Regions from separate parts of the Superficieibacter sp. genome, predicted to be linked through region 2. Evidence: predicted binding sites of a transcription regulator. Region 2 holds the regulator's gene; the other holds the start of a gene.
What was found. Region 2 encodes Fur, which represses iron uptake genes when iron is present. Its sites were predicted from a motif close to ATAATAATGAGAACNACTATCAA; they were not measured.
Positions count from the first base shown of each region.

Region 1: RT197_RS12885 (Nramp family divalent metal transporter) is a predicted target of Fur. The motif match lies at 2,971-2,993, and genes of this name have one in related genera.

Region 1 covers NZ_DAMAPU010000005.1:345,056-355,866, reverse strand. The annotation lists gene gltX (glutamate--tRNA ligase) at 1-119, shown strand, start outside; gene RT197_RS12910 (YfeC-like transcriptional regulator) at 173-562, opposite strand; gene RT197_RS12905 (YfeC-like transcriptional regulator) at 555-926, opposite strand; tRNA gene RT197_RS12900 (tRNA-Ala) at 1,145-1,220, shown strand; tRNA gene RT197_RS12895 (tRNA-Ala) at 1,260-1,335, shown strand; gene RT197_RS12890 (NupC/NupG family nucleoside CNT transporter) at 1,481-2,683, opposite strand; gene RT197_RS12885 (Nramp family divalent metal transporter) at 3,034-4,275, shown strand; gene RT197_RS12880 (DUF2502 domain-containing protein) at 4,313-4,654, opposite strand; gene mgrA (L-glyceraldehyde 3-phosphate reductase) at 4,780-5,778, opposite strand; gene RT197_RS12870 (ion channel protein) at 5,870-7,105, opposite strand; gene glk (glucokinase) at 7,310-8,275, shown strand; gene RT197_RS12860 (LytTR family DNA-binding domain-containing protein) at 8,304-9,035, opposite strand; gene RT197_RS12855 (sensor histidine kinase) at 9,048-10,745, opposite strand.
Region 2 covers NZ_DAMAPU010000004.1:49,030-59,840, forward strand. The annotation lists partial or broken gene RT197_RS09315 (RHS repeat-associated core domain-containing protein) at 1-714, shown strand, start outside; gene RT197_RS09320 (ankyrin repeat domain-containing protein) at 711-1,097, shown strand; gene RT197_RS09325 (hypothetical protein) at 1,078-1,566, shown strand; gene RT197_RS09330 (DUF6714 family protein) at 1,563-2,066, shown strand; partial or broken gene RT197_RS09335 (RHS repeat-associated core domain-containing protein) at 2,124-2,469, shown strand; gene RT197_RS09340 (hypothetical protein) at 2,449-2,883, shown strand; partial or broken gene RT197_RS21990 (IS1 family transposase) at 3,373-3,505, shown strand; gene pgm (phosphoglucomutase (alpha-D-glucose-1,6-bisphosphate-dependent)) at 3,644-5,284, opposite strand; gene seqA (replication initiation negative regulator SeqA) at 5,309-5,851, opposite strand; gene ybfF (esterase) at 6,033-6,803, shown strand; gene ybfE (LexA regulated protein) at 6,934-7,227, shown strand; gene fldA (flavodoxin FldA) at 7,378-7,908, shown strand; gene fur (ferric iron uptake transcriptional regulator) at 8,198-8,650, shown strand; gene chiP (chitoporin ChiP) at 8,699-10,105, opposite strand; gene glnS (glutamine--tRNA ligase) at 10,506-10,811, opposite strand, start outside.

The DNA.
Region 1 (10,811 bases), on a different contig from region 2:
CGGGAGCAGGGCAGTCTCCGGCGCTGGACGTCACGGTACATGCGATTGGTAAAACGCGCAGCATTGAGCGCATCAATAAAGCGCTGGCGTTTATTACCGAGCGCGAAAACCAGCAGTAATACCGTCAGTCACGCTTACGGCAGGCCTGACCTGTCGTAAGCGTCAATCAGGTTTACCCCTCGCCAATACCCAGACGATCCACAAAGCCACGAATACCTTCCCGCGCTAAAAAGATCGCCAGTTGCTGTTGTTCAGCCAGCGTCATATTTTGCAGGATATGGTAAATCTGGCCTAAGGGGCTTTCAGTCTCGGCTGTGCCGTATTCCATCGCCGGTTCGTGAGCCTGTAACGGGATGCTGAGAGTACGCAGTGCCGGTGCATTGGTTAAAAAGTCGCGTACCGAATGGTCGATATGAATCAACCGCGCACGTCCACCTTTAACGCCGGGTATTTTCTCGGTACGCCAGCCCTGCTCGCGTATCCACCGGTTAATGGTTTGTTTGGTAACGTCGAGACAAGCGGCTAATTCTTCCGTTGTCATTTTAGGTTTTAATTTAATCATGATGGTTTTGACTACGGATCCCAAGGCGTTCCAGCAAGCCGGTGATCCCTTCGCGTAGTAAAAGAGAAGTGAGTTGTTTTTGTTCGGAGTCGGTCATTTCATTGGCCAGCGAAAGTAGCAGGGCATCAAACGACGTATCATTAACTGCGGTAGCGTAACTGGCGGGAATGTCGCAAACCCGGCGGGCACTGTAGATAAATTCCCGTACCTGCGCATCAACATGTACCACCCGCGCCTTTCCTCCCTGTACGCCTGGTTTCGGGGACGTTTCCCAGCCCTCCTTGCGTACCCATTTATTAATCGTCTGGCGACTGTATCCGGTGAGATGTGCAATTTCATCCGGCGTCATCCGTTCCTTGATCATACTATTTCCTGAATAGTCGTGTGGAATTAGTGGTTCATGTTATACCATCATTTTACAAGAAATCGTGACAAGATTAACGCCTTGCTGCGAGGCAACTCGCAACATCACAGGTTTGCGTGCTTTTTCAGCAATCGATAGAAGGAAATAGATTTTGCCGTTGACACTGAGGAAGGGAATTCATATTATGCCGCCCGTCAACTCGACAAGCTTTACGTAACGGGGCTATAGCTCAGCTGGGAGAGCGCTTGCATGGCATGCAAGAGGTCAGCGGTTCGATCCCGCTTAGCTCCACCAAATCCTGCTCCCATCAGGTTTGGTACGTAAAGATGATGTGGGGCTATAGCTCAGCTGGGAGAGCGCTTGCATGGCATGCAAGAGGTCAGCGGTTCGATCCCGCTTAGCTCCACCAAAATTCAGACCCTCGCTTAACGCGGGGGTTTTTTATTTCCAGCATTCTCTTTTCGACGTGGCATGATTGCCACGCTTTTCGTTTATCCGGCGATCGACAGGCGTAAAAAAGCCGGGATGAAATCCCGGCTTTCAGAGAGGAGCGGTTACAGTACCAGCGCGGCGATAGACGCGGACAGCACGCTCACCAGCGTAGAGCCGTACACCAGCTTCAGACCAAAGCGGGAAACCACGTTGCCCTGTTCTTCATTCAGGCCTTTAATCGCACCCGCGATAATCCCGATAGAAGAGAAGTTAGCAAAAGACACCAGGAACACGGAAATGATGCCGACGGAACGCGGAGAAAGCGACGCGGCCACTTTTTGCAGATCCAGCATTGCCACGAATTCGTTAGACACCAGTTTGGTTGCCATGATACTGCCTACCTGCAACGCTTCATGAGCAGGCACACCCATCACCCATGCAACCGGGTAGAAGATATAGCCCAGAATTTCCTGGAACGAGATGCTGTGACCAAAGAAGCCGGTTACCGTAGAGAACAGGGCGTTCAGCGCGGCAATCAGAGCGATAAAACCGATCAGCATGGCGGCAACGATAATCGCCACTTTGAAACCAGCCAGAATGTACTCACCCAGCATTTCAAAGAAGCTCTGGCCTTCGTGCAGATTCGACATCTGAATGTTTTCTTCGCTGGCATCAACGCGGTACGGGTTGATCAGCGACAGCACGATAAAGGTACTGAACATGTTCAGCACCAGCGCGGCGACAACATACTTAGGTTCAAGCATGGTCATGTATGCGCCAACGATGGACATGGAAACTGTAGACATCGCCGTGGCCGCCATCGTATACATGCGGTTGCGCGACATCTTGCCGAGAATATCTTTATACGCGATAAAGTTCTCTGACTGCCCCAGGATCAGCGAGCTGACGGCGTTGAAGGATTCCAGCTTACCCATGCCATTGATTTTAGACAGAACAAAACCAATCGCCCGGATCACTACCGGCAGCACGCGAATATGCTGGAGAATACCGATTAGTGCGGAGATGAACACGATAGGGCACAGCACTTTCAGGAAGAAGAATGCCAGGCCTTCATCATTCATTTTACCGAAGACAAAGTTGGTGCCTTCGTTCGCAAAGCCAAGCAGCTTTTCGAACATTTCGGAGAAGCCTTGTACGAAGCCGAGGCCGATATTTGAGTTCAGGAAGAACCAGGCCAGCAAAACTTCAATTACAAGCAGTTGAACGACATAACGAATACGAATTTTTTTACGGTCGCTGCTGACCAGCAGAGCGAGCAACGCAACAACGACTAACGCCAGGATAAAGTGCAGAACGGCGGACATATTTGCTCCGAATATGAGGCAGGTTTAGTTTTCGTGCACATTCTATGTAACAACACTAAAGAAAACGAGATCAAACGCGCATTATAGTAAGTTCCTGTGAGCTATCTCAAAAATAGTGATCTACCAGACATTTTAATTATGTCGGGTAAAATAGTGAAAAGTTGCGTCAATGTACTACTCTGTTAACATCGTCTCCATATTGAAAACAAATAATGCCTCCACCAGGCATCCAGCCCGTCTATCGTTCACATCTATCAGAGAAATCAATTTTACATTTCTTAATGATCTTGATAATCATTCTCATTTTGATAGCATGAAACATAGCAAAGGCTATATTTAAGAGGCAGAGAATGAGCAACAGTCGCGTTGATAGCAGTACCGGCAGGGCAGCGCGTAAGCTGAGGCTGGCGTTAATGGGACCGGCATTCATTGCTGCCATTGGTTATATCGATCCGGGCAACTTTGCCACTAATATTCAGGCCGGGGCGAGTTTCGGCTATCAGCTACTGTGGGTGGTGGTCTGGGCGAACCTGATGGCGATGCTGATTCAGGTGCTGTCCGCTAAACTCGGCATTGCTACCGGTAAAAACCTCGCAGAACAAATCCGCGACCATTATCCGCGCCCGCTAGTCTGGTTTTACTGGGTGCAGGCAGAAATCATCGCAATGGCGACCGATTTAGCGGAATTTATTGGCGCGGCGATAGGTTTTAAAATGCTGCTCGGCGTGTCCCTTCTTCAGGGCGCGGTGCTGACCGGGATTGCCACCTTTCTGATCCTGATGCTTCAGCGACGCGGGCAAAAACCGCTGGAAGTGGTGATCGGCGGGCTGCTGCTGTTTGTTGCCGCCGCTTATATTGTCGAACTTATTTTTTCTCAGCCGGAACTGGCGGCGCTGTCGAAGGGGATGATTATTCCTTCTTTGCCGGGAACGGACGCGGTATTTTTAGCCGCTGGCGTGCTGGGCGCGACGATTATGCCTCACGTTATTTATCTGCACTCTTCGCTGACCCAGAATCAACATGCGGGGACGCGCAAAGAGCGCTACTCAGCCACGCGCTGGGACGTGGCGTTTGCCATGACCATTGCCGGTTTTGTCAATCTGGCGATGATGGCGACTGCCGCCGCCGCATTCCATTTTAATGGTCACACTGGCATTGCCGATCTGGAACAAGCGTATCTGACCCTTGAACCCCTGCTGAGCCATGCGGCGGCAACGGTCTTCGGTCTGAGTCTGGTGGCGGCTGGATTGTCATCAACCGTCGTTGGCACCCTGGCAGGGCAGGTAGTCATGCAGGGCTTCATCCGTTTTCATATTCCGCTGTGGGTGCGCCGGACGGTAACGATGCTGCCTTCGTTTATCGTGATTATGATGGGGCTGGACCCAACCCGCATTCTGGTGATGAGCCAGGTCCTGCTGAGCTTTGGTATTGCGCTGGCGCTGGTGCCGCTACTGATATTCACCAGCAACCGCGCGCTGATGGGCGAACTGGTTAACAGCCCGCTGATTAAGCGTACCGGCTGGACCATTGTCGTGCTGGTGGTGGTGCTGAATGGCTGGCTGCTGGTAGGGACATTAGTTGATTTAGTCTGATAAAACGCCGTGGCCTGATGCAGACCACGGCGTTTTTTTAATGATGATGCCCGTGATGACCGCGTCCGCGTCCCGGAGGTCCACGACGGTCATTGCGATCGTGCCAGCCTTCGCGGTAGCCGCGTTCATAAGCCCGGCGGTCGTCCCATCCACGATGGCGGGGCGGTTCATGTCGCCACCAGCGATTCTGCCGCCACTCGTAGTTACGGTGCCAGTAATCCCGATCGCGCCAGTGTCCGCCGTCCCAGTAGTTACCGCCGCGATCGCGATCGCCGATTTGTAACTTCACGGATGGCAGCAGAGTTATTTCCTCCGCGCTGGCTAAGGTGGGGATGGCTGCGGCAGCTAATACCGCCGCCAGAATAAGCGACCTGAGCATAGTTTTCTCCTTCACGGTCGGGGCCACTGTCGGCCTGTTAACCAAATATTACGGGGCGGTAAAGCCCCGTAGCATCCGATTAACTCCTAAATCACGTGCAGGCGCATTTTTTGTTAAAAAAGATGTCAGTCGATGCTGTTGAGCAACGCGTCAATCGTGGCACATTCCTGTTCGCTGAAGTGACGGTTTTGCAGCATCCCGACCGCATCATCAAGCTGCGCGGTTTTGCTGGCACCGATTAACACGGAAGTCACCCGGTCGCCGCGTAAGACCCAGGCGAGCGCCATTTGCGAGAGCTTCTGCCCACGCTTTTCCGCCAGCGCGTTAAGCTGACGGATAATATCCACCTTAGCCTCGGTAATTTGCTCCGGGTTCAGGAAACGACTGCCGCTGGCGGCACGGGAATCTGGTGGAATGCCGTTCAGATAGCGATCGGTCAGCAGCCCGCCTGCCAGCGGTGAAAACGCAATACTGCCTACCCCTTTCTCCTGAAGTACATCCAGCAGGCCGCCCTCAACCCAGCCCTCAAACATCGAATATTTTGGCTGGTGGATCAGACACGGCGTGCCAAGGTCGTCCAGGATCTCAATGGCCTGACGTGCCAGATCCGCCGGATAGTTGGAAAGCCCGACATACAGCGCTTTGCCCTGTCGCACGAGGTGATCCAGCGCGCGCATGGTTTCGACAAGCGGTGTTTCCGGGTCAGGACGATGGTGATAAAAAATATCGACGTACTCAAGACCCATCCGTTTCAGGCTTTGATCGAGACTTGATATCAGATATTTACGCGATCCCCAGTCACCATACGGGCCATCCCACATGGTATAGCCTGCTTTTGAGGAGATGATCAGTTCGTCGCGATACGGCAGAAAATCTTCGCGAAGAATGCGGCCAAAGTTGCTTTCTGCCGAGCCGGGAGGCGGCCCATAGTTGTTGGCGAGATCAAAATGGGTAATGCCCAGGTCGAATGCGTGTTGCAGAAGCTGGCGGCTTTTTTCCACCAGCGTCGCATCGCCAAAGTTATGCCATAACCCTAACGACACCGCCGGAAGTTTCAGCCCGCTCTGACCACAGCGACGATATTCCATCGTCTGGTAGCGGGCGGGATCTGCCTGGTAAACCATGCTGTTATCCTCTGTAATCAACGAATGTATGCGTTTACACAGTACAGGGTTTTTGGCGTAATTACTCGCTGACGCTCACAAAATCAGAACCTTAGTCTTTCCTGCGCGGAGCCATCAGCATGGGCTTACCGGCGAGCAGCAGCCATGCCGGTAACATCACAATACACAGCAGGGGCAGCAGCGTGGTATCCGGCACTACCACCGCCGCCATAAACAGGCTCAGCCAGCCATCGCGGGTCACTACCAGCATCAGGCCGAGGATCGCGCAGGAGACGGTAATAGCCGCAGGAACCGCATCCACATGGGCGTGCAGCCCCAGCCCCAGCGCCACCGCTACAAATACCGCCGGGTAGATGCGCCCGCCGCGAAAGCCGCTGGCGGCGGCTATGACCAGCGCGATCAGTTTAATCAGGGCGATGAGCAGAAAATCGGAGGCGCTCAGCGTCTGGCTGAAGCCCAGTTGCTGCATTTCCTGTAGCCCGTTAAACAGGGTGATATGACCGCCGATCGCCCCAACAATGCCGAGAGCGAAACCGCCAACACCGAGGATCAGCACCGGATGCTTAAGCCGGTGCATCAGCGCGTGGAGGCGCGGTAAACACCATACCGCCACCATCCCGACCGCCACCGAAAGCGCCACGACGACCATACCGCTAAAAACGTCTACCAGCCGCATCCGGGTATAGTGCGGGATCGCCAGCGAAAAATCAGGCTGAAAGAGCAGGCTGGTGGTGAGCGAACCGGCTGCGGCGGCAATCAACGGCGCAAAAAGACGGTCCCACAGTGGGACGTCGCTGCTGCCGCTTAACGTCTGGGAGAAAATCAGCGCCGCCGCAATCGGCGTACCAAACAGCGCGCCAATAGTGCCTGCGGCGGCGAGGATGGTCCATTCCAGTGCGCTGACGCGGGGGAAAAAACGTGCGCCCACGGTCACGGCCAGCGCGACGTTAACCGCCATCACCGGATGCTCCGGTCCGAGGCTCACGCCGCCCGCCAGACCGAGAATTAAGGCGAGAACCAGTCCCGGAAGCGCTACCGGGTGCACCGGCGTACCGATAAGCGGCTCCGTGGCCGGGTCAGGCCCGCCGTGGCCTGCGCTATACTTGATCAGCAACCCTACTGCGATCCCGGTCAGAGTCAGCACCAGCACAATCCACAGCGGGGAATCCAGCGCCACGCCCAGACGTGCAGGGAGACGGGTCCATAATGCGAACTGCAATCCGGCGGCAATTTTCATCACCACAATCAGGATCACGCTGGACGCAATGCCGATACACAGAGCCGGTAATGACAGTATCAACAGAGTTCTGGCTCGCGGATGGAGCATGATGATTTCCTTTTAGCTGAATGATGTGCATCACGTTGCCGACGTTTTAGAAGGCGTTAGTGCAAATGGTGCTGAAACGTTAAAGTTATTATGTGACACAGATCTATAATCCGTGGGCACTTACACTCTGGGCTTGTTGTCAGGACGCCATGAATTTACAGTGTGCCAAAAGATTTATTCTGACTTTAGCGGAGCAGTAAAAGAATGACAAAGTATGCTTTAGTGGGGGACGTGGGAGGCACTAACGCGCGCTTAGCGTTATGCGATGTTGCCACCGGCGAAATTTCTCAGGCGAAAACCTATTCGGGGCTGGATTACCCCAGCCTCGAAGCTGTGGTCAGCGTCTACCTGAAGGAACACAACGTTGAGGTCGAGGATGGCTGTATTGCCATTGCCTGCCCGATTACCGGTGACTGGGTAGCGATGACTAACCACACCTGGGCGTTCTCGATTGCCGAAATGCAAAAAAATCTCGGCTTTGACCATCTGGAAATTATCAACGATTTTACTGCCGTTTCAATGGCGATCCCGATGCTCAAACCAGAGCACCTGATCCAGTTTGGCGGTGCAGCGCCGGTGGAAGGCAAACCGATCGCCGTTTACGGCGCAGGAACCGGACTGGGCGTGGCGCATCTGGTTCACGTCGATAAACGCTGGGTCAGCCTGCCGGGTGAGGGCGGCCACGTTGATTTTGCGCCAAACAGCGAAGAAGAAGCGATTATTCTCGAAGAGCTGCGTGCCGAACTGGGACATGTTTCCGCCGAGCGCGTGCTTTCCGGGCCGGGGCTGATTAACCTTTACCGGGCGATCGTTAAATCCGACGGCCGCCTGCCGGAGAACCTTCAGCCGAAAGACATCACCACTCGCGCGCTGGAAGATAGCTGCATCGACTGTCGTCGTGCGCTGTCCCTGTTCTGCGTGATCATGGGACGCTTCGGCGGCAACCTGGCGCTGACGCTTGGCACCTTTGGTGGCGTGTATATCGCAGGTGGCATCGTCCCGCGCTTCCTCGAGTTTTTCACCGCTTCGGGTTTTCGCGGCGGCTTTGAAGACAAAGGCCGCTTCAAGGCATACGTGCAGGATATCCCCGTTTATCTGATCGTCCACGACAACCCCGGCCTTCTGGGTTCCGGCGCGCACCTGCGCCAGACGCTGGGGCAGACCCTGTAAAAAACGCGCCCGGTCTGACCGGGCGTTTTTACAGGTGCATTAACTGGCGAAACTCTTTTACCCTGCTGCGGCTCACCGGTACTTCAAATTCCAGATCGCGCAGTCGCAGAATGTAAGTATTGTTAAACCACGGCTCAATTTCGCGGATTTTATTCAGATTGACGCAGTACGAGCGGTGACAGCGGAAAAAATGCGCCTGCGGCAGCTTGCTGCAAAATTCGGTAATATTCATCGGCATCACCCACGACTCCCGCTTCGTATAAACGAAAGTCATTTTTTCATGGGCTTCGGCATAATAAATATCGTTGATCGGCGTGACGTAAATCCGTTCATCCTTAATCAAATTAATGGTGTCGTTTTCACGGGCTACCGGGGCGCTGACGCCGGGACTGGCCTGCGATTGCCACGCGCTTTCCAGCTTTTGCAGCATCGTAATAATGCGCGATTCCTGGTAAGGCTTGAGGATGTAATCAAAGGCTTCCAGCTCAAACGCTTCGACCGCGTGCTCTTTCCACGCGGTGATAAACACGATAAACGGCTTATGCGCGAACTGACTGATATTCTGCGCCAGCAGAACGCCGTCCAGCGACGGAATATTAATATCCAGAAACAGGGCATCGACCTTGTTGTGCTGTAAAAACTTCAGCACGTCCAGCCCGTCGTCAAAAGTGCCGACGATCTCCATCTGGCTGTGCTCTTTTATGAGCCAGCTTAGCTCCTGCTGCGCCAGGATTTCGTCTTCAACAATTATGACTTTCATCGTTTTCTCCGGTCATTGCAGCAGCGTTACGGGCGCAGGCTGCGGCGTACGCTGGTTCGGCACATAAAACGTGATTTCGGTGCCCGGCTCCAGGCGGCGAATGTGCAGCCCTTCGCCATACAGGAGCTTCACCCGGTGGTGAACGTTCAGCAGGCCGATTTTATTTCCCGGCATTTCATTCGCTTCCACGCGCTCAATGACCTGCGGATCGATGCCGTGACCGGTGTCGCGCACGCTGATCCGCACCCGGTTACCGCACTCGGCAATACCGATCGTCACCACGCCTTTACCCTTACAGGGCTGAATGCCGTGAACAATCGCGTTCTCTACCAGCGGCTGGATCAGCAGGCTGGGGATCACGCAGCTGACTTCATCATCAATGTCATAAATGACCGTGAGCTTGTCGCCAAAGCGCGCCTGCTCAATGGCGATGTAATCTTTAATTTGATAAAGCTCTTTTTTGATGTCGATCTGCTCATCGTCGTTTAACTCAATGTTATAGCGCAGATAGCGGGAGAGATTGTAAATCAACTGGCGTGCGGTATCCGGATTCAGGCGAATCGACGACGAAATCGCGTTCAGCGCGTTAAACAGAAAATGGGGATTGATCTTACTTTGCAGCGCGCGCAGTTCTGCCTTATTTGCCATTTCCCGGAGCTGTTCGGCGCGGGACACTTCCAGTTGGGTTGAGATAATTTGCGACAGGCCAATCGCCATTTCCTGAAGAGAAGAGGTGATTTGATGGGCGTGGCAGTAGTAGATTTTCAGCGTGCCGGTGACGATGCCTTTTTCCCACAGCGGGATCACCAGCATGGAATGAATTTCCGGCGTGCGGTGCGCTTCATCATTGTTCTTAATGATGATTTTACCCGAATCGATGGCCTGCCGGGTGGTTGGGCTGATGGTGTCGTCGTTATCGCGGTAGTTGTCTTCGCCCACGCCGACGTAGGCCAACACACGTTCGTTGTTGGTGATGGCAACCGCATCGGCATTGATATCGCGGCGGATAATATTGCAGACCTGCCGCAGCGATTCGATGTTAACGTTGCGAAACAGCGGCAGCGTTTTGTTGGCGATATCCAGCGCCAGCTTAGCCTGCCGCGCGGCGCTGGCCTCTTTTTCACCTTCCACGCTGCGCACCAGCAGTACGATAAAGCCGATGCAGACGCTGCCGAGGATCATCGGGACACCGATTTTAGACACGATATCCAGCCCCAGTGCCAGCGTGGGTGCCCACAGCACCACGAGGATCATGGTCAGCGTTTCGCAGATCATTCCGCCGACAATGCCAACGCGCCAGTGTTGCGCTTTGGGGACTTTTTGATGAATTAACCCGGACAGTATTCCCGCGATAATGCTGGTAATAAAACAGGGAACGGCGGTGACGCCACCGATATCAATCAGGTAGCGATGGATCCCGGCGATAATGCCGGTAATGATCCCCACCCATGGCCCGAACAGAATGCCGCCGGACATCACGGCAATTACCCGCACGTTGACCAGCGAGCCTTCAACCGGCACCCCGGACCAGGTGCTGAACAGGGCAAACAGGGAAAACAGAGCGGTGACGGCCAGCAGTTCTTTCGGCGTATGCGCGGATTTGTGCAGCAGCTCGCGGAACAGACGGATGCGGATCAGAAAAAACAGGCAGATCAGCATCAATGCTGCCCGATCAAAAACCGCCAGCAGCATGGTAAATATTTCGTGCATGGGGTAGCCGTGTAAATCGTGTGAAAACACTATGATAAAAAACCTGGCAGCAGATGACCAGCGACA
Region 2 (10,811 bases):
CCGGAGAGAAAAATCCACCTGTACCACTGCGACCACCGGGGCCTGCCGCTGGCGCTTGTCAGCCCGGACGGGAGCACGGCATGGCGGGCGGAGTATGATGAGTGGGGCAACCTGCTGAATGAGGATAACCCGCATAATCTGGAGCAGCTCATCCGGCTCCCGGGCCAGCAGTACGATGAGGAGTCGGGGCTGTACTACAACCGGCACCGGTATTATGACCCGTTACAGGGAAGGTACATCACCCAGGACCCGATTGGGTTGCGGGGCGGATGGAATCCTTATACGTATCCGTTAAATCCAGTCGCAGATATAGATCCGTTGGGACTGATTGTATGGATGGTAATTCCTGGTGTTTGTGCTGCGGGAGGGTGTGAAGCAATTCTTGTAGGGTTGGGTTTGTCGGCATCTATAGCAGGACAACAAATGCAGGTTAATTCATCTAATTCTTCAGGGCAAAGTGGTAGTTCGTTTTGGGATGATGGAAGACAAAGTGAATATGAACATGCAAAAATGTTTTGTGATACCCCCCCGCCACCAGGAAGTAACGAATGCTCATCATTATCCAAGAAAATAGGTCACTCAAAGGAGTGTATCAATTTATATGAAAATTGGGATTCCAGATGGTTGCCCGGTCGTCATGATGAAAAACTTGATGGTTGGCGGCAGCGCTTGAATAATTTAAAAGAAGAACATAATAAAAAATGTACAAAATGAAGAAAGCAAAGAAATTAAAAATTAAAAATTTAATTGATAAATATAAAGAACATGCCGAATTTTTAGGGATGGAACTGTTGGATATCAATCAACCTGGCTCAGTAGACGATACAATGCTACACATTGCGGCAAGGAAAGGTAATATTGAAGATATATATTTTTTGATATCCGTTGGTGCAAATATAAACGCTATTGGTGACTTAGGGAATACACCATTACACCAAGCTGCAATGCGAGGAGCACTTGATTCTGTAAAGGTCTTGCTGGAGCTGAATGCAAATCCTTTGATAAAAAATGAATTCGGGCAAACAGCTGCGGATGTTGCCAGAATTGGAAAATATTTGAGTATATATGAACTAATAAATGAACATATTAAAGAGTGAAGTTACAGAGAAATCAGCGAAGACAACCGGGCGCCGCTGGCGCTTATCAGGGTGTGAAGCAATACTTGTAGGATTGGGTTTATCAGCATCTATAGCCGGACAACAAATGCAGGCTAGCTCATCTAACGGAGGAAGGGAAGTTAGCACAATATTAAATACAAATGTTTATGATAAATCAGGATCAAAAGTCAGTCCTAATGTTTTAAATATGCAGCCTCCGGGAGATTGTGATCCTTACGATCAAAAAAAGATGCAGCAGGAGGTAGATGGATGGTGTAAAGGTAAACAGACTCCTACATCATGTAAAGGTATTAAGTCTCCCTCAATTCGTTCGGCAATAGCTGAAGTGAATAGACAATGTGGTATGGCTCGTGACAAGATCAATAAACAATGTTTTGCTGGAGGTGATCTTACACACCGAAATCAGGCTATTGACGCTTGGAAAGAATATAGTGAGTGTATGGAATGAAAAAAATAGAATGTACTAAATCTTTGCGAGAGTTAATTTTGACGGCATTCGATAGCACAGAATATCCCGGTGATGATAATATTGTCTTAGGTGCGTATCCACCTAATATGCCAGATTACATGGCTGTTTATAATCTATATAATGGACATAAATGGAATTCTTTTAGCGATAGTTTTTTTTACTCTCACGGAGAAGTTCAGTCATCAATTGAATTTTTAACACCAAAGGCATTTCTTTATTACTTACCAGCATTCATGCTTCATATCATTAGTGATGAATGGAGCAACGATATAAATGGATTAATTGTTGATATTTTTTCAGGGTTAGATTATACAAAAAACTCTACAACATCATTGATTTTCACTCAGATGAATGAAATGCAATTTAAATGCGTTGCTTTATTTCTTGATTTTATTTTTTCTAATAGTGATATTTATACGGGTTTTTACGTTGAAGAGCTAGAAGAAATTATTAATGAATATTGGTGGCAGTTTTTATGATCATACTTACAGAACTGATGGTCAAGTAGATGAATAAAGTATGTATCCTGGAAAGGAAAAATCCACCTATATCACAGCGATCATCGGGACCTAGTGCTATCATGTCGGAAAAACTAAATGGTTAGCGGAATATAGATGCGTGGGGTAATGTGCTGCGGAGGATAATCTTGACAATCAGCAACAGCTCATCCGGCTCCCGGGCCAGCAGTATGATGAGGAGTCGGGGCTGTACTACAACCGGCACCGGTATTATAACCCGTTACAGGGAAGGTACATCACCCTGGACCCGATTGGGTTGCGGGGCGGATGGAATTTATATAAATACCCCTTGAACCCGGTTAGATATATAGACCCTTATGGCTTAGATAAAGTAGATGTCATTGTGAATAATAATGGAATAGGACATGTCGGTTTACATATGGGATCTGGGGATAGTGAATTATTGTATGATCCTGGTGGTTCTTATATGACACCTGAAGGAATACCTTCAGGCAGCGGAGGCACGTTTATGGGAAGGGATGCCAACTTGAATAATTATTTAAAATATCAATATGCGGATGGTCCGGATGTTAAAGTGTACAGTTTCGAGCTGACCTCAGACGATGATAAAAAAATTAGAGATGCTATAGATGAGCAAGGGGGATGCTCGCCGCTTAATTGTGCGTTGTGTTCTAGCAGTGTTTTAAATGGCATCGGCCCTTTTAAAAAATTAGGATCAATCAGAACACCTTGGGGGATGGGGGATGCCATGAATGAGCTTCTATACCCCAGGCCTAAGGATCCGTTTGGTTCACTTTTCATATCTCCAGTATACTAACGGATAGATGTTATGAGAGTAATAAAGTTGTTATTGCTGGGCTGCTCGATAATTATTCATTTTGTTATTGCAAAAGATCATGTGTTTAAAATATTCAATCAATATACTTATTACATTTTGTTTGTTTTCTACATTTTGATAGCGCTCGGTTTTTTATTGTGCTTTACAAAATATTTTGCTGTTGATATGATCACTTGCATCATAACCCCTTATATTTCCTCTGCGATAAGCTTCTTCTTTTTGACCATGTTAATATCACCTCACTTTATGATGAATAATTTATGGTCAAGTATTGTAGTAGCAATGATATTACCATATTTTGCATTGTATTCTTGGATTTTATCAATATCATTAGTGATAGTGCGAAGTGGGATATATTATTTATCTAAAATTATTAAAGTCCTCTGATATAGAAGAGCGGGCAAACAGGGTCATGTATTCAATCCGGTGATATCAGGTAAAATACCTGCTTTTAGCGAAGGAATTCTGATGACTAAGGTCGATGTGAAATGTCCTTTTTGCCAGCAAACAGGCCCGGTGAAAAAACATGGGCAGGGAAGCTCCTGCCATCAACGTTATCGCTGTCAGACATGCTGTCGAAGGTTTGAACTTGAATATGATGATCGATTATACCCGAATTGTGAGAAACGGGTGGTTTTTGCGCTGTTTGATGCAGCCGTCAGGCAGAATTCGTCTTGATCCCACATTACAGACAGCAAAACGCCTCCCGCAGGAGGCGTTAATAAAGAAGGTCGCCGGATCAGGCGTTCTTCAGGACTTCACTGACGATTTCTACCGCTTCTTTCTCAATCAGCTTGCGGTGTTCTTCGCCGAGGAAGCTTTCACAGTAAATTTTATAGGCGTCTTCGGTACCGGACGGACGCGCCGCAAACCAGCCGTTGTCGGTCATCACTTTCAGACCGCCGATAGATGCGCCGTTACCCGGTGCGGTGGTCAGACGCGCGGTGATTGGATCGCCCGCCAGCGTGTCGGCGCTGACCATTTCCGGCGAGAGCTTAGACAGCGCGGCTTTCTGCGCGGAAGTCGCGCTGGCCCCCAGGCGGTTGTAGCTCGGTGCACCGAAGCGTTCTGCCAGCTCATCATAATGCTGCTGCGGGTTTTTCCCGGTGACGGCGGTAATTTCAGCCGCCAGCAGGCACATAATGATGCCGTCTTTGTCCGTGGACCACGGCGTGCCGTCGAAACGCAGGAAGGAAGCGCCCGCGCTCTCTTCGCCGCCGAAGCCAAAGCTGCCGTCGAACAAGCCATCCACAAACCATTTAAAGCCGACCGGCACTTCTACCAGCTTACGACCCAGATCGTTCACCACACGGTCAATCATCGCTGAAGACACCAGCGTTTTACCCACGGCAACGTCTTTGCCCCACTGCGGGCGGTGCTGGAACAGGTAGTTGATCGCAACCGCGAGATAATGGTTCGGGTTCATCAGTCCTGCCGGAGTGACGATACCGTGACGGTCGTAATCCGGGTCGTTCGCAAAGGCCAGATCGAATTTGTCGCGCAGCGCCAGCAGCCCCGCCATCGCTGATTCAGAGGAGCAGTCCATACGGATCACGCCGTCTTTATCCAGATGCATAAAGCGGAAAGTCTGATCGACCTGATCGTTAACGATAGTCAGGTTCAGCGTGTAGTGCTCGGCAATGCGTTTCCAGTATTCGATACCGGAGCCGCCGAGAGGATCGACGCCCAGCGTCAGGCCCGCTTTCTGGATCGCCGCCATATCGACGATCTCCGCCAGCCCTTCGATAAACGGCTGTACCAGATCCCGCTCTTTCACGTGACCGGAAGCCATCGCGGCATCAAGCGTAATACGCTTCACGCCGTTCAGGCCATCTGCCAGCAGCGCGTTGGCGCGATCTTCCACGACTTTAGTGACGTTGGTATCGGCCGGGCCACCGTTAGGCGGGTTGTATTTAATGCCGCCATCTTCCGGCGGGTTGTGCGACGGCGTAATGACGATGCCGTCAGCCTGCGCGCCGCCGTTTTTGTTGTGGACCAGGATAGCGTTCGATACTGCAGGCGTTGGCGTAAAGCCGTTATTCTGCTGAACGATCACATCGACGCCGTTTGCCGCCAGCACTTCAAGAACCGAGATAAATGCCGGTTCAGACAGCGCGTGGGTGTCTTTGCCGACATAGCAAGGACCGGTGATACCGTTTTTGGCGCGCTCTTCCGCGATGGCCTGGGCAATCGCCAGAATGTGCGGTTCGTTAAAGCTGTGACGTGCCGCGCTGCCACGATGGCCGGAAGTACCAAACTTTACTGCATGCTCCGGGTTGCCTGCTTCCGGCTTCAGTACATAGTACTGCGCGGTAAGCTGGGCGACGTTGATCAAATCACTCTGTTGTGCGGGTTGGCCCGCACGATTGTGAACTGCCATTGCCTGGTCCTTCTGATGCAAGGGTTAAATAGTGCCGCAAACCTTCTCTGTCAGTTCCGCCGGGAACTGCATGGATTGCATGATATGTTCAATCATGCCGCATTTACGACCTGTATTGGTATTGGTAATCACCCAATAGGGGGTGCCCGGCACCTGTTTCGGTTTAGTCTGATTACCGCTTTGCAGCAACGTCTGCTCGTCGGAGGCGAAATAAACGCGGGTCCGACCGTGCAGGGATTCAGTGGCTTCGGCGAATGCGTTGCTGTCCAGTGAATAGAGTGTAGACAGCACCAGCATAAAACGATTCACCGCTTTGCGTTGCTCTGCATATTCGTCAGATAACAGCAGTTCACGCATTGCGCGAACGTTATCTTTAGGAGAGTTAACCGGTTTTTTCTCCACCACTGGCGCGGGGGAAGTGACCTCTTTATTCACCGGTGTGGCAGGCTGTGATGCGGCGGAAAACTTCAGTATGCGCCGTAAAATGTCGGATGCGCTCTCACCAATGTGCTGCGTGTGGCTGGCAATATAGCGATAGAGTTCATCATCAACTTCGATCGTTTTCATCTTTATCCAGTACGATAATTAAGAGTACAAGTTATTGAGATTATAAGGTCAAATCTCAACTGCGGATAGCGTCAGGCCAGGATGACCGCAAAAGTCAGGAAACTTCTGAACGCTTGCAGCCGGGCGGCAGAATGTTCACCATGATACCCTAACCTGCCAGAGCGAAAAAAAGATCTTTACCATGAAATTAAACACTCGCACGCTATCTGCACAAAATTCGACTACCTCTTCACCGGTGGTTCTGGTTCACGGCCTGTTTGGTAGCCTGGATAATCTCGGCATTCTCGCCCGCGATCTGGTGAGCGACTATGACGTCGTTCAGGTCGATATGCGCAACCACGGCCTTTCCCCGCGTTCGCCTGAAATGAACTATCCGGCGATGGCGCAAGATCTGCTTGATACGCTCGACGACTTATCTATTGATAAAGCCACCTTTATTGGTCACTCGATGGGCGGCAAAGCGGTAATGGCGCTGACCGCGCTGGCAAAAGATCGCATTGACGGCCTGGTGGCGCTGGATATCGCCCCGGTCAATTATGCGGTCCGCCGCCATGATGAAATCTTTGCCGCCATTAACGCCGTCACCGCTGCCGCCAGCACCACGCGCCAGCAGGCCGCGACGGTCATGCGCGACATTATTGCTGAAGAAGGCGTGATCCAGTTTTTACTGAAATCGTTCGTTGACGGCGAATGGCGCTTTAACGTGCCGGTACTGTGGGAGCAATATCCACATATCGTCGGCTGGGAAACGGTTCCGGCGTGGGATCGCCCGGCGCTGTTCGTTCCCGGCGGTAATTCGCCATACGTCACCGCTGAATACCGCGATGCGCTGCTGGCGCAATTCCCGCAGGCCAAAGCGCACGTCATTGCCGGAGCCGGTCATTGGGTGCACGCTGAAAAACCGGACGCGGTGCTGCGGGCCATCCGCCGCTATCTGAACGAGCAGCAGTGATTAAAAATCCAACGTCCGTACGCCAGATTGCTTGCGGACGTTGGCGTGCCTGCTGCACTGATGTATGATGGCGCGCTACTCAACCGGGCAAAGGCCCGGCTGCTCGTTTCCCCCGAAGTCACTCTGAATCATGGCAAAAGAACAAACGGACCGTACGACAATAGATCTGTTCGCGAATGAGCGTCGCCCGGGAAGACCCAAAACCAGTCCCCTCTCGCGTGACGAACAGTTGCGCATCAATAAGCGTAATCAGCTTAAGCGTGACAAAGTGCGCGGCCTGAAGCGGGTTGAGTTAAAACTTAACGCCGATGCCGTGGATGCGCTGAACGAACTGGCGGAAGCCCGTGAAATCAGCCGCAGTGAACTGATCGAAGAAATGTTGCTCCTTCAGCTTGCGCATCTGCGCGGGCAGGATATTGTCTGAAAAGTCGTCCAGAATCCCCTTTCATGTAGCAGAGAGTGCAGTCGGACGCGATTGCTATTTCCGGGTACTTCTCTGTTCTGCTATGATTGCCTTTATCCGTGTGCAATCCGCCACCACCATATCAATAAGTATCAAGAGGTTATTTCACTCATGGCAATCACAGGCATCTTTTTCGGCAGCGATACAGGCAACACTGAAAATATCGCGAAGATGATTCAAAAGCAGTTGGGTAAGGACGTTGCCGATGTGCATGACATTGCCAAAAGCAGCAAAGAAGACCTTGCCGGTTACGACATTCTGCTGCTGGGCATCCCGACCTGGTACTATGGTGAAGCACAGTGTGACTGGGATGACTTCTTCCCGACGCTGGAAGAGGTAGACTTCAACGGTAAGCTGGTAGCGCTGTTTGGTTGCGGCGATCAGGAAGACTACGCGGAATACTTCTGCGACGCGTTAGGCACCATCCGCGATATCATCGAACCGCGCGGCGCGACCATCGTCGGTCACTGGCCGACCGCTGGCTACCATTTTGAAGCATCGAAAGGTCTTGTCGATGACGACCACTTTGTGGGCCTGGCGATTGACGAAGACCGCCAGCCAGAACTGACTGCTGAACGCGTAGAGCAGTGGGTAAAACAGATTTCTGAAGAATTGCACCTGAAAGACATCATCAACGCCTGATGATTAAAGGCGCAGCGGCGGCTGCGCCTTGTTAATAGTTTTAAGCAATCAAAATAATTGCTACATTTTTTTAACTTTTCAGTACATACCTGTACAATAGCCACTGATTTAACGAGGTCAGTGCGCCACTTTGCAGGCCGTGCCTCGTTTTAAACGCTAACTTTGTCTGATACTTGCAGTTTTCAATCAGGCATCGCAGTTCTATAATGAGAGGCGTTACGACAGTTGCACTCTCTGTAAATACTTCCTTGCCAGGAAGTGAATCTTATAGCAACAGGACAGATTCCGCATGACTGACAACAATACCGCATTAAAGAAGGCAGGCCTGAAAGTCACGCTTCCCCGGTTAAAAATTCTGGAAGTGCTTCAGGAGCCTGACAACCATCACGTCAGTGCGGAAGATTTATACAAACGCCTCATTGACATGGGCGAAGAGATTGGCCTGGCCACCGTCTACCGGGTACTGAACCAGTTTGACGATGCCGGCATTGTGACTCGCCATAATTTCGAAGGCGGCAAATCCGTTTTTGAACTGACCCAGCAGCATCACCACGATCACCTGATCTGCCTCGACTGCGGCAAGGTTATCGAATTCAGCGATGATTCTATTGAATCCCGCCAGCGTGAGATTGCTTCGAAACACGGCATCCGTCTTACCAACCACAGCCTTTACCTGTACGGGCACTGTGCGGAAGGCGACTGTCGGGAAGATGACAACGCTCACGACGGCGTAAGCAAATAAACAAAAAACCAGCCATCCGGCTGGTTTTTTTATCATCACATCTGACGGTCAGAAGATGGTAAACGGGGCGATGACCATAAATTTGACGTCGCGCTCATCCTGGAAGATGTTGCCGTAGCCGCCGGAATAGCTCGGAATGTCAGAATGGTTGTCATACTCGGTAAAGTGCAGTTTGAACATCGTGCCTTTTGCCCGACCGTCCTGAAGGGTATAGACCGCATCCAGGCTGTACGAAGACTCTTCGATGCTTCTGTCTTTATCGTAGTAAGCGTCGGGGTTGCTCTGCCAGGTGGACGGTTTAGCATCCCAGGCATAGACATAAGACGCGCCTACCGCGAAGCCTGGCAGATCCCAGTTTTTCAGATCGTACATCGCGCCGAAGAACACCGCTTTTTCATCGTTGGCGTTAAAGTCAGAGCGGTTATCCCACCAGATATCAAGGCGACCGTTGGAAGACGCGTAAGTCGGCGTCATACGTTGCAGGAAGTAGCCCTGCTGACCGTCCGCTTTCACCCAGGTGCCTTCCAGACGTAAATCCACCACTTCCGCCACTTTATAACCGAAGGTCAGCGCCTGAAGCCACGCCGTGCCATCATAGAGATCGTTAATGGTATGGTCATCGGCTTTATCGCGCGTGCCGTAGAACTGATAGCTGGTGGTAAACGGATTGCCGCCCAGATCGATTTTATAGCTGGCTTTGGCAAAATACTGATCGATGTACCCTTCCGCCTGACCAAAGGCCGCTTCCAGCACAAAATTATTTTTGAAATCGTATTTTGCGCCCAGGGAGTGCAGGTAATCGACGTTGGTCTTCTGGTCGTTCTGGTAGAATTTGTCCATCTCCAGATGCCACGGCGATTTGTACTCGTTGGTCCACATATACGAGAAGCTCAGCGCGCCGGTTTCGCCGTAGTCAAAGTTTGCCCCCGCTTCTGCCCCCTGATAGGTGCCGGGCATAAAGCTCCAGTGTGGAGCCAGCAGCGTCTGACCGGTTGGCTGAATATAACCCGCCCGCGCCCAGGCCGGACCGTATTTGAATTTTGCCGCCGCTTTATACAGGCTTATCCCGCTTTTATCGCCAGACCAATTTTCGTCATAGGCTTTATTACTTTTAGAGAACGCTATTTCGTTCGGGTGAGCGCTGTCTCCGTTTTCGGCCATTTCAATGGCGGTAAAAGCGGCAACATCAACGCCGAACATATCGGCGATATAACCGGACTGGAAATCAAGATTGGCGTTCCAGGTGGAGTGCGAAAGGTTGGTTTTATATTTGTCTTCGTCGGTGACGTCTTTACGATCACGCTCACGTTGCCAGTAGTAGATCCCGCCAGTTAAGGTGGAATCGTCAATAAACCCTTCAGCTCTGGCCTGCGATGCGGCCATAAAACCAGACATTGCGGTGACACCGGCAATAGCCAGCGCCAGCGTACTACGTTTGCCACTGAACGTACGCATAAGTTCATCCTCTTTGACTTTAAAAACGCCGACTAACGCGGCGATAAAAAAATAAAATTACAAGGCAGCACGCTAAAAGTGGGCGGACTGATGGCATAAAGAGTATTTTTCGCGACGCGAATTATCAACACTTTTAGAAGGGTAAAATGCAGGATTATGACGAAGCGCACATAATTAAACGCATCTTGTAACATTTATATCAGCGCCGAAGAATACCGTGCTGACGAGGTATGCGCATGATTAGCCAATACATTAGTTTGAGGAATATATTATCGGTTATTAATATGATCGGGGAAGTCAATGAGAATTAATTCGCGCCGCGAATATAACTATGATTTTTTATGCAGGCAGGAAAGTAAAAACGCCGCAGCTGCGGCGTTTTAAAAGCAAGAGCGACAATTTATTCGCCGATTTTCGCCCAGGTATCACGCAGACCTACGGTGCGGTTAAACACCAGCTTCTCTGCCGTGGCATAGCGGCTGTCGAGGCAGAAATAGCCTTCGCGCTCGAACTGATAAGCCTTACCCGCCTGCGCATTTTTCAGACCCGGCTCGGCAAAGCCCTGTTTGATCACCAGCGATTCCGGGTTGAGGGTGGCGAGGAAATCGTCCGCTGCTCCAGGGTTAGGAATGCTGAACAGGCGGTCGTAGAGGCGAATTTCTACCGGCAGCGCGTGCGCGGCGCTGACCCAGTGAATAACGCCTTT